Hahella sp. HNIBRBA332: one gene and its partners. The protein of the gene in region 2 interacts with the protein of the main gene of each other region in a pairwise test. Links are inferred from orthologs where the notes say so. Each region holds a gene or a part of one and is shown on either strand. Other genes may lie near its edges.

Region 1 (4,861 bases), 170 kb from region 2 along the record:
GCTCTTGCTGCTTCTTTTGCTGCTCATCTTCCCGCTTCGGCTCTTCTTTCTTGACTGCAGGCTTAGGCTCAGGCTTGGTCATTTGCTTCAACGCGTCGGCGTCAATCACCATCGCCCGCATATGTGGAATAACGGGAGTCGGCGGCGTATGCGCAGACCAGCCCAGAAAGGCCAGACCCGCAATACCCAGATGCAATATGACGGAAAACAGCGCCGGACCGATGTATCCGCTTTTTGGTTGATTACCGGGGCTATCCATCACAGCTTATCTTTCACCCATAACAGCTTAAGGCTTCTCTGTAATCAGCCCAACGTTCGCCACGCCGGCGTCCTTCAACGCCGCCATCAGCCCCACTATCGTTCCGTACGGAACGTTACGGTCGCCTCGCACCAGGACCATGACTGACTTATTGGTCTCCCGCACCAGGCTTACCCGTTTCACCACATCATCCAGCGGCATGGGCTTGGAACGATCGTCGCCGATTTCCACAAAATAAGCGCCAAACGCATCCACCGACACCACTAAAGGAGGCGTATCGGGAGAGACCTGTAACGCCTCTGACTCCGTTTGCGGCAAATCCACATTCACTCCCTGCATCAACATGGGCGCCGTAATCATAAAAATGACCAGCAACACCAACATGACGTCGATATAGGGAACGACGTTGATTTCCGCCATCTGCTTTTTCTTTACGCGAGTAAAATCCAAGGATTGGTTCTCCTTTTAAGAGGACTTTGCGTGAACTCTGCGATGCAGGATGCTGGAAAACTCTTCCGCAAAAGTCTGAAAGGAATTGGCGAGACTTTCGCTTCTGGCCGAATAACGGTTGTAAGCGATTACTGCTGGTATTGCAGCGAAAAGCCCCATGGCTGTCGCGATCAACGCCTCGGAAATACCCGGCGCCACTGTAGAGATCGTGGCTTGCTGAATTTGCGCAAGCCCTCGGAAAGAGTTCATGATCCCCCATACCGTGCCGAACAACCCGATATAAGGACTGGTGGAGCCGACTGTAGCAAGAAACGGCAAGTGAGCCTCCAATCGATCCATTTCTCTGGACAGGGCGACGCGCATTGAACGCTGCGTACCTTCCATCACCGCGTCAGGGTCAACGCCGGCTTGCTGACGCAAACGAGAGAACTCTTTGAAACCGGAACGGAAAATTTGCTCCATGCCGCTGTTAGGGTTCGGCGCAGCGCTGGATTCGCGGTAGAGCTGATTAAGGTCCATGCCCGACCAGAAACGCTCCTCAAATTTGGTGGTCGCCTTACGAGCCATACCGAAGATTCTGGCGCGCTGAAAGATAACCATCCAGGAGACAATCGAGGCGGCGAGCAGGATCAGCATGACAATCTGCACCAAAAAACTGGCGTTGCTAATCAGCGCCCAAATTGAAAGTTTATCCTCCACTTATAGGACTCCTATTGCTGTTTTTATCGTAGGCGGGCCGCCGCCTTTCATGGCGGAGCCGCAAAAACTAAACGTTTATACCTTTTTGCAGCGCCAAGGCCAAATCTCCTGGGATCGGCCTGGGCTTAAAGCTGACTTTGTCGATGCAGGCGACTTTGACTCTACCCGAGACCAGTAATTCCGCCTCATCGCCTCGAGTGATGTTCTGCTCAAATTCCATGTAGGTGCGACCCAGTTTGACAATATTGGCGCTTACCGCCACTTCGTCATCAAGTCGCGCCGGGCTGTGATATTGCAAGGCTAAACTATGCACGACGAACTGAGCGTCAAGATCCACCGTCTCCAGTCTGGGGAACCCAAGAGACCGGATGAACTCGGTGCGAGCTCTTTCCATAAAACGCAGATAATTGGCGTAAAAAACGATACCGCCAGCGTCAGTGTCTTCAATATATACTCGAACGGGCCACACAAACGAGCTGGAAGTCATTAAATTCCCTTAATAAAATTTGGCCAAAAGCCTTGTCATCTCTACTCCGGCATGGTCAATCCGAAGTGATTGTACGCCGCCTGCGTCGCCACTCTGCCGCGCGGCGTGCGCATTAGGAAACCCTGCTGAATCAGATACGGCTCGACCACATCCTCAATCGTGCCCTTTTCTTCACCGATGGCCGCAGCGAGGCTCTCCACCCCCACCGGGCCGCCATCAAATTTCTCCATGACGGCCAGCAACAGGCGGCGATCCATATGATCAAAGCCGTGCAAATCCACGTTCAGCATGTTGAGAGCCTTGTCCGCCACATCATTGGTAATAGCGCCGTCCGCTTTCACTTCCGCGTAATCACGCACTCGCCGCAGTAAGCGGTTGGCGATACGGGGCGTTCCTCTTGAGCGCCTGGCGATTTCATGCGCGCCGCCGTCATCAATAGAAACGCCAAGCAGGCTGGCCGAGCGCGCAACGATATGCCGCAAGTCCTCAACCGAGTAGAACTCCAAACGCTGAACGATTCCAAAGCGGTCCCGCAACGGCGACGTCAGCAGTCCCGCCCGGGTGGTGGCGCCCACCAGGGTAAACGGAGGCAGATCAAGCTTGATGGAGCGCGCCGCTGGCCCCTCCCCGATCATGATGTCCAACTGATAGTCTTCCATCGCCGGGTATAACACCTCTTCAACCGCCGCGCTGAGTCGATGGATTTCATCGATGAACAGCACGTCCTTTGGCTCCAGGTTCGTCAGCAGCGCAGCAAGATCGCCGGCTTTTTCCAGAACAGGACCAGAAGTGGTTTTGATGGAGACGTCCATCTCGTTGGCGATGATATTCGCTAATGTGGTTTTACCCAGTCCGGGGGGACCGAATATCAAGGTATGGTCTAATGCTTCCTGACGTCCACGCGCAGCATTGATGAAGATCTCCATTTGCTCACGCACCTGAGGCTGGCCGACATAGTCTTCCAACCTTTTAGGGCGTATGGCTCGATCTTGGGAATCTTCCTGCAGAGTGGCGTTTGGCGAGATTATGCGATCTGCTTCGATCATGAGGTATTTTTGAGGTCTTTATTGGCGTCAAACGTTGGGGGCATCATAGCTTGGCTACTTGGTTTTTACCATCCCCTTCAGGGCCAGACGGATCAGCTCATCCCGCCCCATGCCATCCTTATAGACCGCGTTAATCGCGCGACTGGCTTCCTGCGGTTTATACCCCAAAGCCAACAGAGCAGCCTCCGCTTCCTCCAGATGAGAAGGCCCGGCAACAGATTGACTCAGGAGCTCCGGCATCGCCGTTTCACGATCTCCCGCTCCCCAATCTTTGATCCTATCGCGCATTTCAATCAGCAGCCTTTCAGCGGTCTTTTTACCTACGCCAGGCATCTTGGTCAGGCGAGTCAGATTATCGCCGCGAACGCATTCGACAAACTCATTCGGAGACATGTGAGACAATATCGCCACAGCCATTTTTGGCCCCACGCCATTGACCTTCAGCAGCAAACGAAACAGTTCACGATCTTCGCGACGGATAAATCCGTATAACAGTTGCGCGTCTTCACGCACGACGAAATGCGTGAATAAAGAGCAGGATTCACCCAACTTAGGTAAATACCCCAACGCAGACAAAGGCACCTCCACCTCGTAACCTACGCCATTCACATCTAACAGCACGAAAGGCGGATGATTTTCCGCCAACTTACCGATCAGTCTTCCGATCAAGGGAAACCTCTTCTTTTATGTATCAACCAATAATTTCAGGAGCGCAGTGGCGCCATACTCCTAACATGCAAATATAAGCGGCCAACAATTAACCAACACACAGAGAAAGACGCCTACCGCATCCGACCGCGACGACTACTTGATACCGAACCAATACGCATCAAACTTTGCTGGGTATGCAGATGACAGACAGCGATCGCCAATGCGTCCGCCGCGTCCGCCTGCGGCTTGGCCTGCAAATCCAACATCGCCTGCATCATATGCTGCACCTGCCACTTTTCCGCATTCCCTTTGCCTACGACAGATTGCTTTACCTTTTTGGCGGAGTATTCCGCCACCTGCAGACCCTGCTCCGCCATGGCCAGAATCGCCACACCTCGCGCCTGCCCCAGCTTCAGAGCGGAATCCGCGTTACGAGCCATAAAAACCTGCTCAATCGCCGCCTCGTGAGGCGCATACATGCTGACGACCTGAGTTACTCCCAGATAAATACAACGCAGGCGCTCAGCCAATGTCTCCCCGGTGACGCGAATACAACCGCTGGCGACATAGCGAGGCTTGCCGCCTCCCCATTCCACCACACCGTAACCCGTGAATCGCGAGCCGGGATCTATACCTAACACTTTCAACATAAATTGGCCACTTAGCCCGTTAGAATCGTTTCATTTCTATATGAGCCACCCGGATGACGCAAGCTTACAATATCTGCGCCAGCGCCAACAAAAAAGGCGGCTAACGCCGCCTTTCAAGAGAAGCTCATGTAAAGCATGTTGCGAATTAACCGCCCATGCTCTCCAACACTTCATCAGGAATGTCCGCATTACTGTAGACATTCTGCACATCATCCAGATCTTCCAGCATTTCGATCAACTTCATGACCTTTTCGCCGTTTTCCACATCCAAAGGAGCCATAGTCGCCGGCACCATGGAGACGTCCGCCGACTCCGGCGTCAGACCCGCCGCCATCAGCGCGTCTTTTACCGCCATAAAATCTTCAGCGGCGGTTTGCACTTCCACAGAACCGTCATCGTTAGAGATGACATCCTGAGCGCCTGCTTCCAAGGCGGCTTCCATCACAGCATCTTCATCGACGTCCGGCGCAAATAAAATCACGCCCGTCTTGCTGAACAAATATGCAACGGAACCGTCAGTGCCCAGATTGCCGCCATGCTTGCTGAATGCATGACGCACTTCCGCCACGGTGCGATTACGGTTATCAGTCATGACCTCAACATACACAGCAACGCCGCC
Region 2 (6,327 bases):
GGGATTATTGTCGGTAAATTGCGCCGCTCTCTCAGCCAGTTGAGCGACCTGTTCAAGTCGCTGCTGGATATGTCGCAGCTCAATATGGGGGTAGTCAAACCCAATCCTCGTCACTTCTATCTGCATGAGTTGGTGCGCCGGGTGGCGATGGAGTTTGACGCTGTAGACATCCCATCGACGCGTCCAGAGCGTATCGACACGGAATGCGATGAAGAGCTGGTCGCATACTCCGATCCTATTCTACTGGAGCGTATGTTGCGCAATTTGATCACCAACGCGCTACAACACGCCGATGCGCAAGCGATCCAGGTGAACTGTCGCCGGCTCAATAATGTGCTGGAAATTCATGTGATTGACGATGGGATCGGGATTCCCTCAAGAGATATCAAGCGCATATTTAAAGAGTTTCAGCAGGGGGGCGATGATGAAGGCAGGCCACGCTCAGGCATCGGCTTGGGGCTGGCGATCGTGCGGCAGCTGGCGGGACTGTTGGGCGGCGCGTTGACAGTGAAGTCTTCCCCTGGCGCCGGTGCGGATTTCAGTTTCACGATTGCGTGCGGACGCGCCAATCTGGTGGCGCCGCAACCGGAAGCCTATCCGGAAACCCGTACCCTTGGCGGTATGTCTGTGTGGCTTGTGGAAGACGATCAACCCAGTCGGGAAGCCATGCGGCAGCTATTGGACGCCTGGGGCGTGCAAGTGGCGGCGTTCGCCGACGCCAAAACAGCGATGGGAAGACTACATGACGAGACGCCGGATATGATTCTGTCGGATTATCGACTGGGCGGCGCTATTTCCGGACTGGATGTGGTGCTGTCATTGCGACGCCAAAGCGGGCGCGACATTCCTGCGGTGATTATTTCCGCCGATGTGGAAATGCTGCAGGTGGAGGCCGGACGCTATCCCAGCATCATATTCGTCGCCAAACCCGTCACTCCGGCGCGTTTATACCTGATACTTAGCCGAGAGTCCGCCCGCGCGGTGGTTGAGAACGCCGCTGAATAAGCACCGCTCAGGCGTCCACCAGATGCAGCCGCGTCGCCACGCTGACGCATTCCGTACGGTTGTGTACATTCAGGTGCATGAACAACGCTTTCAAGTGTGACTTCACCGTGTCTTCCGTCAAACTCAGCTCCGAGCAGATTCTTTTGTTCGGCAAACCCTTGGCCAACAGTTGCAGCACTTCCATTTGCCGGGGAGTGATGGAATCCAGCCGTAGCTGGCTATCCTGAACCGGCGCCTGATTTCGGTGCGTGTAGAAGTCGGGGACGTACTGTTTGCCATTAAGGATCTGACGGATCGCCAGATTGATCTCCATGGCGCTGGAGGACTTGCTGATGAACCCGATGGCTCCACTGCGCAAGGACAGTTCCACATCTTCGATATCTTCAGAGGCGGACAGAATGGCCACGGGGATATATATGCGCTTGCAGGTCAGGTAGCGCAGAAACTTGAATCCGCGTCCGTCGGGCAAGGAAAGATCCAGTAATATCAGGTCAAAATTTTGGTCAGTATCCAGCAAGGTCTGCGCCGCCTGACAGTTAAAAGCGTTCACCAGATCGATGGGAACCTGTTGGGCGGTGAGGGCGACGCGCAGGCCGTCGATAACGAGCTGGTGATCGTCAATCACCAGGACCCGTAAATGATTCGGTACAAATACCGCTGAAGAGGCGCTTATGCTCACGTTGACTCTCCCTGCGCCGTTTGGCGCCGTTTCTTTTTGTTATAAACCAAAAATTATACGCCGATAGAAACACTGAACAGTGAACGATTGCTAGTTTTTGGGAACAGAATGGGATGTTGAAGGATTGCAATTGAGCGCGTCTACTTGTGAGGCGCTCAATATGGGGAAAATGGGGAATCCCAGGACGCAGTCAGACGCGTCCTGGGATAGCAAGATGTCGTCAGGCGGTGGGGGCCTGCGTAGGTTGTGTTTCGATGGCGACTTGCAGAATGCTCTGACGCAGCTCCGCATTCAGCACCAGGCGCGCGTCTTCCGCGATATTGTCGAGGTCTTCGTCGTAAACGATATGGCCTTCCTCATCCACCTGAATGATCTCGTTGCTCTTCAGATTGTTAATGAAGTTGCGGAACAAGGCTTTATCGAAGAACTCCGGCGCGTTGAGGCCATACAGGATGGACATGCGCTCCGCCATGGACGTGCTCTGCTCCTCCAGCGCATTGGCGGTGATCGCGCCTTTACCGTGACGGCGCAGAATGGCGATGGCAATGTAGTAGCGCTCCAGCGTCGGGATGATGGTCTTCGCCAGGGCGTTGAGCAGAACGAATTCGCGGGAGCCGGCCATGGGGCGATACAGATTGTCTTTATCTTTCAGCAGCAGATTGCTTTCACACAGTGTCTCGAGCCAGCGCTCGATTTCCGGGTCCACGTCGTCTTTGTGCCAGCGCAGGAACAGCTCCGACTTGATGTAGGGGTAGATCGAGCTTACCAGCCACACCAGTTTGGCGCGGTCCATGGTGCTGTTATTCTGGAACAAACTGGCGACCAGCGCGGGCAGCGCCAGGAAGTGCAGAATATTGTTGCGATAGTAGGTCAGCAAAATGGCGCTGGAGCCTTCCAGGCTGATGATGTCGCCCAGCTTTTGATGCTGACGTAACGCCAGTCCCATGCTTTCGGTGTATTTGACCCAGTCCGCGCCGCAGCCTTCAGGGAAACTCATTTCGTTACTGTAGGGGTGCATCCGCAGCAGTGAGACCACTGCGTCGCAATGATCCGCGAGCATTTTTTGATCCATCGCCTGCTTGGGTGTGGCCAGCAGCAGGGTGGCGACGATATTGATAGGGTTAAGCGCCGCTGCGTTATTGATGCGGGTGGCCACCATTTCCGCCAGTTCGTCGATCATGTGCGGCATCCATTTGGGACGCACTTCCTGATCGTAGGCCTGATCGCGCCAATGCGGCTGTACTTTGTCGAGCACGTCGGATAACGCGAAGGGCTCGCCGAAGTTGACGCTGACGCGCCCAAAGGAGTTGCGCAGATTACGCAGGGATTTGAACAGGGCGAAGATGTTTTCGTCTTTTTTCTTCTTGCCGCGCAGCTCGCCAAGATAAGAGCGCGCTTCCAGGATTTTTTCGTACCCGATATACACCGGCACGAAGGTGATCGGCTTTTTGTAGTTACGCAGATAGCTGCGCACGGTCATCATCAACATGCCCGCTTTCGGCTGCAAAGTGCGCCCGGTGCGGCTGCGCCCGCCTTCTACGAAATACTCCACCGGATGGCCGCGGGTGAACATGGAGTGCATGTATTCATTGAACACGGCGGTGTACAGCTTGTTGTTCTTGAAGCTGCGCCGCATGAAGAAGGCGCCGCCCCGACGCAGTATCGGGCCCACTACCGGCATATTCAGGTTAATGCCGGCGGCGATATGGGGCACCATCAATCCATTGCGATACAGCACGTAGGAGAGCAATAAGTAGTCGATGTGGCTGCGATGGCAAGGGACATAGACTACCGCGCTGGACTTGGCTGCTTCTTTCACAGCGTCAATGTTGTTGATGTTGACCCCGTTATAAATCTTGTTCCAGACCCAGGTCAGAATGATGTCGAGAAAGCGCACCGCGGCGATGGAAACGTTAGAGGCGATTTCGTCCGCATATTTCCGCGCCCGCTCTTTGGCCTTTTGAGGGCTGATGTTTTCTTTCTTGGCGGTTTCCCGGATCGCGTCCTTGACGGAGGGGCTGCGAATCAGTGTGGACACCAGGGTGCGACGGTGAGACAGGTCAGGACCGACCACCGCCTGCCGCATGCGGCGGAAGTGTACGCGCAGCAGGCGCGCCAGTTTGCGGTTGGCGCGTTGCGGGTCCTGGGTGTCGTCGACGATATAGCGCAGGGAAATCGGTTTGCTGAACTGAATAAAGGTATTGCGCCCGTGAATCATGATGGTCAGGAACTGGCGCAAGCGGCCGGCGATGGACCAAGTGTCCGCCAGCATCAGTTTGAACAGGGAGCGCTCTTTCTCCGGCGTCCGGCCCCAGAACAGGGAGACCGGCACGATCTGCACGTCCAGTCCGGGATCCTTTTGCGCGGCGCTGACCAATTGCTTCAGCCGTTCCGTGATGGTCGGCGTATGGCGGCGGCGAAACACCTGCCCGCGCTTCTCATACAAAAAGAAGTGGCTGCGCGACAGGACGGCGTCCCGCAATGTCAGCGGCGCCTGGGAGGAGGGGAGGCCGGCGAGGCGGCACTCCTGCTCCAGCACCAGTCGACTGCTGAGCGAACTGTGCTGTAGAACGTAGACGACGGGCTTTTCCGGGTCCAGTCCCAATTGCTTGGCGTCGTTGCCGATAACATCTGTCCTGACCCATAAAAATAAAATTTTGCGGAGCAGGTTAAAGAAAAAAGAAGTGATTCCGAGCATGTAAAATACCGTTTAGCCCTGGCGAAGTGCCCGCTAGTTTAACGGCTCCGCCATAGACAGGCAAAGCTCGGAAATGCTTGATTTTCAGCGGCTATATTCCGCGAGGATTGGGTTTGCGCAAACTTTCTGCAATGTAATGTAGAAGCGAAATGGGATTCTTGCAAAGCGGGATGTGACTCCTTATTCTTCTTTTTCTTTGCGTCCTCCTGTTGCGGCTTAACTTTCAAACATTTCATTTAACTTCAATCTGTTGTGAGGACTGGATTATCGGGGAATGGAATGTTGCAAGGTGTGTTTTAAACAACTTATGCGCCGCCTCTTTGGCGCTCGTTCCTTTATATAGCGAACGCGAGACCCTTCAATGATAAAAATTCAGAATCTGGAAAAGAAATACGGCGATATTCAGGCCGTATCCGGCATTTCTTTCGATATTGCTCCTGGCGAAGTGTTAGGCTTTTTAGGACCTAATGGCGCCGGTAAAACCACCACTATGCGTATGATCACCGGTTATGTGCAACCCAGCGGCGGCTCCGTCAGCGTCATGGGCGTTGATGTGGCGCAAGCGCCGCAACAGGCGCAACGGATCATGGGCTATCTGCCGGAAGGCGCGCCTTTGTACGGCGAGATGGCAGTGGCGGCCTTTCTGAGCTTCGTCGGACGGGTGCGCGGATTGCGTGGCGCGCAACTGAAGCAGCGCATGGAGCAGGTGGTCGCCCAGGTTTCCCTTCAGCATGTCATGCAACAACCGATTGAAACACTGTCTAAAGGTTTCAAGCGTCGCGTCGGACTGGCGCAGGCGCTGATTCATGACCCGCAAGTACTGATCCTGGATGAACCCACGGACGGACTGGACCCTAACCAGAAGCACGAAGTACGCAAACTGATTCAGAATCTGTCCAAAGACAAGATCGTGGTGATCTCCACGCACATATTGGAAGAGGTCGATGCGCTGTGCTCTCGCGTGGTGATCATTTCCAAGGGCCGTATCGTCGCCAACAGCACGCCTGCGGAACTGGCCATGCAGTCCCGTTTTCACAAGGCGATATTCCTGCGATTCTCCCAGGCCTATGAGGCGCTGCCATCGCTGGAGGCGTTGCCGGAAGTGGGTGAAGTGGAGCAGGTGGACGATGCGAGCTACCTTCTATTCGCGGCCCCGGATAAAGCGCCGTTGCATGCTGTGAATCAACTTATCCACGCCCGCAACTGGGATGTGGAGGAGCTTCACGTTGAACGCGGCAGACTGGATGACGTATTCCGTCGCTTGACCATGGAGGCGGCATGAACGGCGTAGGCATTGTTTTCAAACGTGAGCTGCTGAGTTACGTCTCGACCTCGTTGGCGTACCTGTTTACGGTCATATTTCTGGTGCTGAGCGGCATATTCACCTTTTATCTGGGACACTTTTTTGAACGCGGCCAGGCGGATCTGGAAGCGTTTTTCAACTACATCCCCTGGCTGTTCGTGGTGCTGGTGCCGGCTTTGACCATGCGCTTATGGGCGGAGGAGCGCAGCACGGGTACGATTGAGTTGCTGTTGACCTTGCCAGTACAGCCCTTCGTGTGGGTGCTGGGTAAATTCATGGCGGCCTGGGTATATCTGGCTGGCGCGCTGGCGCTGACCACTCCGTTCTGGTTTACCGTCAATTATCTGGGCGACCCGGATAATGGCGCCATTCTGGCTGGCTATATCGGTAGTTGGTTTATGGCGGGCGGTTTTCTGGCGTTAGGCTCCATGTTCTCCGCCGCCACCAAAAATCAGGTGATCGCCTTTATTCTTACGCTGGTGGTGTGCTTTCTGCTGGTGGCTTCAGGCTTTCCTATGGTGCAGGATTTCTTCTCCGCCTGGGCGCCGAATGAAGTGCTGGATCTGGTGGCGGACCTCAGCTTCTTCCGTCATTTCGAGGCCATTTCCCGAGGCGTCATCGATCTGCGCGACGTGCTCTATT
Region 3 (4,947 bases), 580 kb from region 2 along the record:
ACGATCGAAGCCAGCACCAGCGCCTCGTAGGGAGTCGCCGCCGCACTCCAGGCGCTCTTGCGAGACCATTCATCCTCCAAAATACGGACCATCCGACGATGAGCCGTAGTCAGCAGATCTATGTCGCGGGTCCCCTTCTTATAAAAATAGGTATCAGGAAACAGAAGACCTTCTGCATGTGAATAGTTCATGCCCAGCAATTTGGCGAGCTGCGCAGGATCTTGTGTACCAATGGTTTTTTCCAGTTTCGGATGATTATCCAACTCACGCAGCACATCCTTCAGATTCCAACCTTCAATGATGGTGAGCGCATAATTCAGAGTATTCCCGGAAGTCAGCAAAGCGAATAGTTCAATGGAGTTTTTACCAGGCTCAAGTAAATACTCGCCAGCTACCAGCTGCTTATCTTTTCTGCTCAGACGGCCGTACCAATAAAACCATTCCGCGTTTTCCAGCACCCCCTCCTCAGCCATCCGATCGGCGACTTTCCGCAAAGAATCGCCACGCTTGACTTCAATCGTGGTGGTGGCAGCGACTGGCAAAGGCTGCGATAACAAATAACGCCCGTAATAGTATGCGCCGGCGACAACTGCTGATGAGAGAAGAAATACAGCAAGAAGGGTCTTGAGAACGAACTTTCTCAGGCTAAAACGGGATTTTTTGGTGGACTTTTTCTTGGAGTTCTTTGATGACACAGTTGATATTCAGTAATTTACCATCTAATTGATTAACTGGGATAACCCCCATCACGCTGTTGACTAAAGCCATCCCCTTGATTTCCCTCAATTCTGCCCGAGTAATATTCGCCTCATCAATATGCAAACCCCACTCAGGAGCATTGTTAAGGATATATTGTCTCAGCACACCCTTCACCCCCGATTTCGCCAGCGTTGGCGTAAAGATTTTCTCCTCATCCCAGAGAAAAATATTCGTTCGAGTTCCCTCAACTAAACGCCCGGAAGCATCAAACATCAATCCTTCGAACGCCTGCCCATCAAGCTCAATGGACGCCAACACCTGCTCAAGGCGATTAAGATGCTTCAGCCCCGCGTATGCGCCATATTCCACAGTCTGCGATTTTAGGCTCCGTACGCTGCCGCCATGCGCTTGAATCGAAACGACATCTGGCGCAGCAAACAGGCCCAGTATCTCCACCGGACACTGCCTCTCGGGCAGCGCATACCCTCTTCCGCCACTTCCTCGGGTCAATACAATCTTCAACACACACTTGAAGCTCATACCTTTACTCTCTGCAAGCAGATCATCCAATCTCGCCAGCAAAGAAACGCCATCTACGTCATAAGGTATTCGCAATCGCTCACACCCCATCCGCAAACGCGCCAAGTGCTCATCCCATAAAACAGGCTGACCATTTACCACAAGAATAGTCTCGAAGAGACCGTCCCCGTAGGCCAACCCCCGATCGGTGATCGATATATGATCCGCTTTTTCGCCGTTTAACAGATACACGCATCAACCCAAAAAAAATCACAAACCCTAAAAGCAAAAAACCGCCCGCAAGGTCTACCTGCGAGCGGTTCTTCGGCTTGGTCTGAGAAGGTTACTTCTTATTGATTAGCCAAGATGTAGTCGATAGCGTCTTGAACAGTTGTGATCTTCTCTGCTTCTTCGTCTGGGATTTCGGTCTCGAATTCTTCTTCAAGCGCCATTACCAGCTCCACAGTATCCAGAGAGTCAGCACCGAGATCTTCAACGAACTTGGAAGTCAGTTGAACGTCGCCCTCTTTAACTCCCAACTGCTCACAAACAATCTTCTTAACGCGCTCTTCGACAGTACTCATAATTTCCTCACTCTTATTTCATAACCAAGCACTTAATCGCGTGCTAGTCTAGTTGAACCCTATTTAATTAATCAAGCTAAAGTTCACGCACCGCATAGCGCGGCGGCGCAAACTTAACCCATATACATGCCGCCGTTTACATGGATGGTCTCACCGGTAATATAGCCGGCGGCGTCAGAAACCAAAAATGAAGCCACTTCAGCAATTTCGGATGGCTTACCAAGGCGCTGCAAAGGAATAGCGCTCAGCAAGGCCTCTTTCTGGGCTTCAGGCAATTCACTGGTCATATCTGTCTCGATAAAACCAGGCGCAATCGCATTAACCGTAATCCCTCTGGCGCCAATTTCTTTTGCAAGGGAGCGCGTAAATCCTTCAATCCCCGCTTTGGCGGCGGCATAGTTAACTTGCCCCGCATTCCCCATTGAGGCGACCACAGAGCTAATGTTAATAATTCGACCCCAACGCGCCTTCATCATGCTTTTCACCACCAGCTTGCTCATGCGAAAAACCGAGCTCAAGTTGGTTTGAACCACTTGATCCCAATCTTCGTCTTTCATGCGCATGATCAAGGTATCCCGGGTAATGCCTGCATTATTTATCAACACAGCCGGAGCGCCAAATTCTTCTTCAATTGACTTGAGGCACTGAGCAATGGATTCATCTGAAGCCACGTCCAGCACTTTGCCCGCCCCCTTACCGATAGCGCTCAGGCGCTCGGTAATCGCCGCCGCACCGGATTCAGAGGTGGCCGTACCAATTGTGATATAACCCGCTTTCGCCAACGAGTCCGCAATGGCGCTGCCGATACCTCTGGAAGCACCAGTCACCAAGGCTACTTTATCCATTATGGGAGTCCTTCTATAACGCGTTCCAGACTTCTGCGTCTGATAGCGATTGAATGGAAGCGGCGCGATCAATCTTCTTAACCAGACCCGCCAAGACTTTGCCTGGACCGCACTCTACATAGCTGTCCACGCCCTTCTCGCTGATATATTGAACGCTCTGCGTCCACAACACAGGAGAAAATAATTGTTTGATCAGATTGTCTTTGAGTTCAGCAAGATCATCGACAGACCTCGCCCCCACATTCTGGACAATTGGAGTAGACGGCTTGTTAAACGACATAGCGCCGATATGCTCCGCCAGCTTCTCCGCCGCAGGCTTCATCAACGCGCAATGGGACGGCACGCTCACAGCCAATTTCAAAGCGCGCTTCGCACCCTTCTCCTTAAGCGCCACAATAGCCCTTTCTACAGCAGGCTCCACTCCTGCTATAACCACTTGTCCCGGGCAGTTGAAATTCACAGCCTCAACGCACTCTCCAACAGCCACTTCGCGACAACCGTCAATCACGGCTTGGTCATCCAACCCCAGAATCGCCGCCATCGCCGTCGCCTGCCCTTCGACAGACTTCTGCATAAGTTGGCCACGCAACTGAACCAGCTTCACGCCATCTTGCAGACCGATGACGCCAGCGGCGACCAAAGCGCTATATTCACCAAGACTGTGACCCGCCATAAAAGAGATGGAGGGGTTCGCTTTCTGCTGATGATATAGCCGCCATAGAGCTATACTGGCGGTCAGGATAGCAGGTTGCGTAATTTCAGTTTTGTTGAGTTGATCTTCGGGTCCGTTTTGAGTCAAAGACCAGAGGTCATAACCCAAGGCGTCGGACGCCTCCTGAAATGTTTCGGCAATTGATGGAAACGCCTGATTGAGATCAGATAACATCCCAATGCTTTGCGCCCCTTGCCCTGGAAATAAGATAGCAGTGTTCATCGGCTTAGAATACTCAAATACAGTTAAACGGAGTAATTAGATCAAAGTTGTATTACAACTTGCATCAGAGCGTCATATAAGCTCATCAAGGCGGGCGTTTATCATCTCTGGCACACCTTTCTGCGCCTCAAAAATAGCCTGCTCCAGCGCACTAAGGAACCCCGTCTCCCGCGCATTGCCATGACTTTTAATCACAGTCGCCTGAAGCCCAATTAGACTTGCACCGTTGTGACGGGACGGATCCACCAAGTCGCGCAACTTACGCAACATTGGCAACGCCGCATATCCAACCAAACGACTGTACCAGTTACGATTGAACACACTCTTGACCATACCGATCATCAGCTCCACCACCCCTTCGCCAGCTTTCAGAGCGACATTGCCGACAAAGCCGTCACACACCACCACATCAGCAATGGTTTTAAATATGTCCCCACCTTCTACATAGCCAATGTAGTTAACTGACTCACACTCCGCCAGCATGCGCGAAGCCAAGCGCACCTGCTCATTCCCCTTGATTTCCTCTTCCCCCACATTCAGAAGCGCCACCCTCGGCTCAGGCTTGCCCTCTAACGCCTCAACCAAAGCAGACCCCATAAGGGCGAACTGGTACAAATGCTCAGCCGTACAATCAACGTTGGCGCCCAAATCCAATACATAACAGCGATTTTTAGGCGACGGGATGCGCTTCACAATGGCGGGACGATCCACCCCAGGGTGCGTTTTCAGAATTGATCTGGCCAACAACATCAAGGCGCCAGTATTACCCGCACTCACACAAGCATGAGCAGCCTTTTGCCGCACCAGTGATAACGCCACAGCCATAGAGGACTGCTGCTTTTTCCTGAGCGCATGACTGGGACGATCATCCATTCGGACAACATCAGGAGCATGAACAATTGAGATACGGGGAGAGCTAGGCTGATTGCGAAGCAGGCTTCTCAGCTCAGCTTCATCGCCAACCAAAATCAAACTTACGAAGGGATTATTTTTGATGCATTTTAATGCAGCAGGAATCACGATGGAGGGACCGAAGTCCCCACTCATCGTATCGACCGCAACTGTTATATTGCGTTCCAAGACAGGGCTTCTTAGTCCTGAGAAACCTCAACCACTTTCTTGCCACGATAGAATCCATCTGGAGTAACGTGGTGACGACGATGCTTTTCGCCAGTAGTCGGGTCGATGGACAACGCCGCTGAAGACAATGCATCATGTGAACGACGCATGCCGCGACGTGAACGGGATTTACGATTCTGTTGAACAGCCATTGCAATTCTCCTGAGCTAGCTCTTTCGCTAAAACTAATAAAACAGGTCTACTTTTTTAACAGGTCGCCCAGCACCGAGAAAGGATTATCAGCCTT

The links.
Region 1: the proteins of plsB (region 2) and ybgC interact in binary tests that used the Escherichia coli proteins (3 or more experiments, as listed by UniProt). The link is inferred for Hahella sp. HNIBRBA332 from one-to-one orthologs.
Region 3: the proteins of plsB (region 2) and acpP interact in binary tests that used the Escherichia coli proteins (3 or more experiments, as listed by UniProt). The link is inferred for Hahella sp. HNIBRBA332 from one-to-one orthologs.

The regions. Positions count from the first base shown.
Region 1 is NZ_CP132203.1:653,043-657,903, reverse strand. The notes cover bases 186-2,968. They hold ybgC (tol-pal system-associated acyl-CoA thioesterase), read right to left. Parts: upstream 1,896-2,968; coding sequence 1,476-1,895; downstream 186-1,475. Other genes in these bases: ruvB (Holliday junction branch migration DNA helicase RuvB), read right to left, coding at 1,937-2,941; tolQ (protein TolQ), read right to left, coding at 725-1,408; tolR (protein TolR), read right to left, coding at 287-709; tolA (cell envelope integrity protein TolA), read right to left, coding at 186-259. Also shown: more of tolA, read right to left, coding at 1-185; Holliday junction branch migration protein RuvA, read right to left, coding at 2,996-3,610; crossover junction endodeoxyribonuclease RuvC, read right to left, coding at 3,724-4,242; O5O45_RS03135 (YebC/PmpR family DNA-binding transcriptional regulator), read right to left, coding at 4,388-4,861.
Region 2 is NZ_CP132203.1:485,144-491,470, forward strand. Bases 1,644-4,747 are described here. They hold plsB (glycerol-3-phosphate 1-O-acyltransferase PlsB), read right to left. Parts: upstream 4,383-4,747; coding sequence 1,905-4,382; downstream 1,644-1,904. Other genes in these bases: O5O45_RS02430 (response regulator), read right to left, coding at 1,644-1,684; O5O45_RS02440 (ABC transporter ATP-binding protein), read left to right, coding at 4,744-4,747. Also shown: O5O45_RS02425 (hybrid sensor histidine kinase/response regulator), read left to right, coding at 1-1,005; more of O5O45_RS02430, read right to left, coding at 1,013-1,643; more of O5O45_RS02440, read left to right, coding at 4,748-5,664; O5O45_RS02445 (ABC transporter permease), read left to right, coding at 5,661-6,327. UniProt on the Escherichia coli protein: Catalyzes the transfer of an acyl group from acyl-ACP to glycerol-3-phosphate (G3P) to form lysophosphatidic acid (LPA). This enzyme can utilize either acyl-CoA or acyl-ACP as the fatty acyl donor.
Region 3 is NZ_CP132203.1:1,065,873-1,070,819, reverse strand. What follows is about bases 186-3,054. They hold acpP (acyl carrier protein), read right to left. Parts: upstream 1,803-3,054; coding sequence 1,569-1,802; downstream 186-1,568. Other genes in these bases: fabD (ACP S-malonyltransferase), read right to left, coding at 2,661-3,054; fabG (3-oxoacyl-ACP reductase FabG), read right to left, coding at 1,916-2,647; pabC (aminodeoxychorismate lyase), read right to left, coding at 646-1,470; mltG (endolytic transglycosylase MltG), read right to left, coding at 186-695. In the rest of the region: more of mltG, read right to left, coding at 1-185; more of fabD, read right to left, coding at 3,055-3,581; phosphate acyltransferase PlsX, read right to left, coding at 3,654-4,661; rpmF (50S ribosomal protein L32), read right to left, coding at 4,673-4,852; O5O45_RS04980 (YceD family protein), read right to left, coding at 4,900-4,947. UniProt on the Escherichia coli protein: Carrier of the growing fatty acid chain in fatty acid biosynthesis.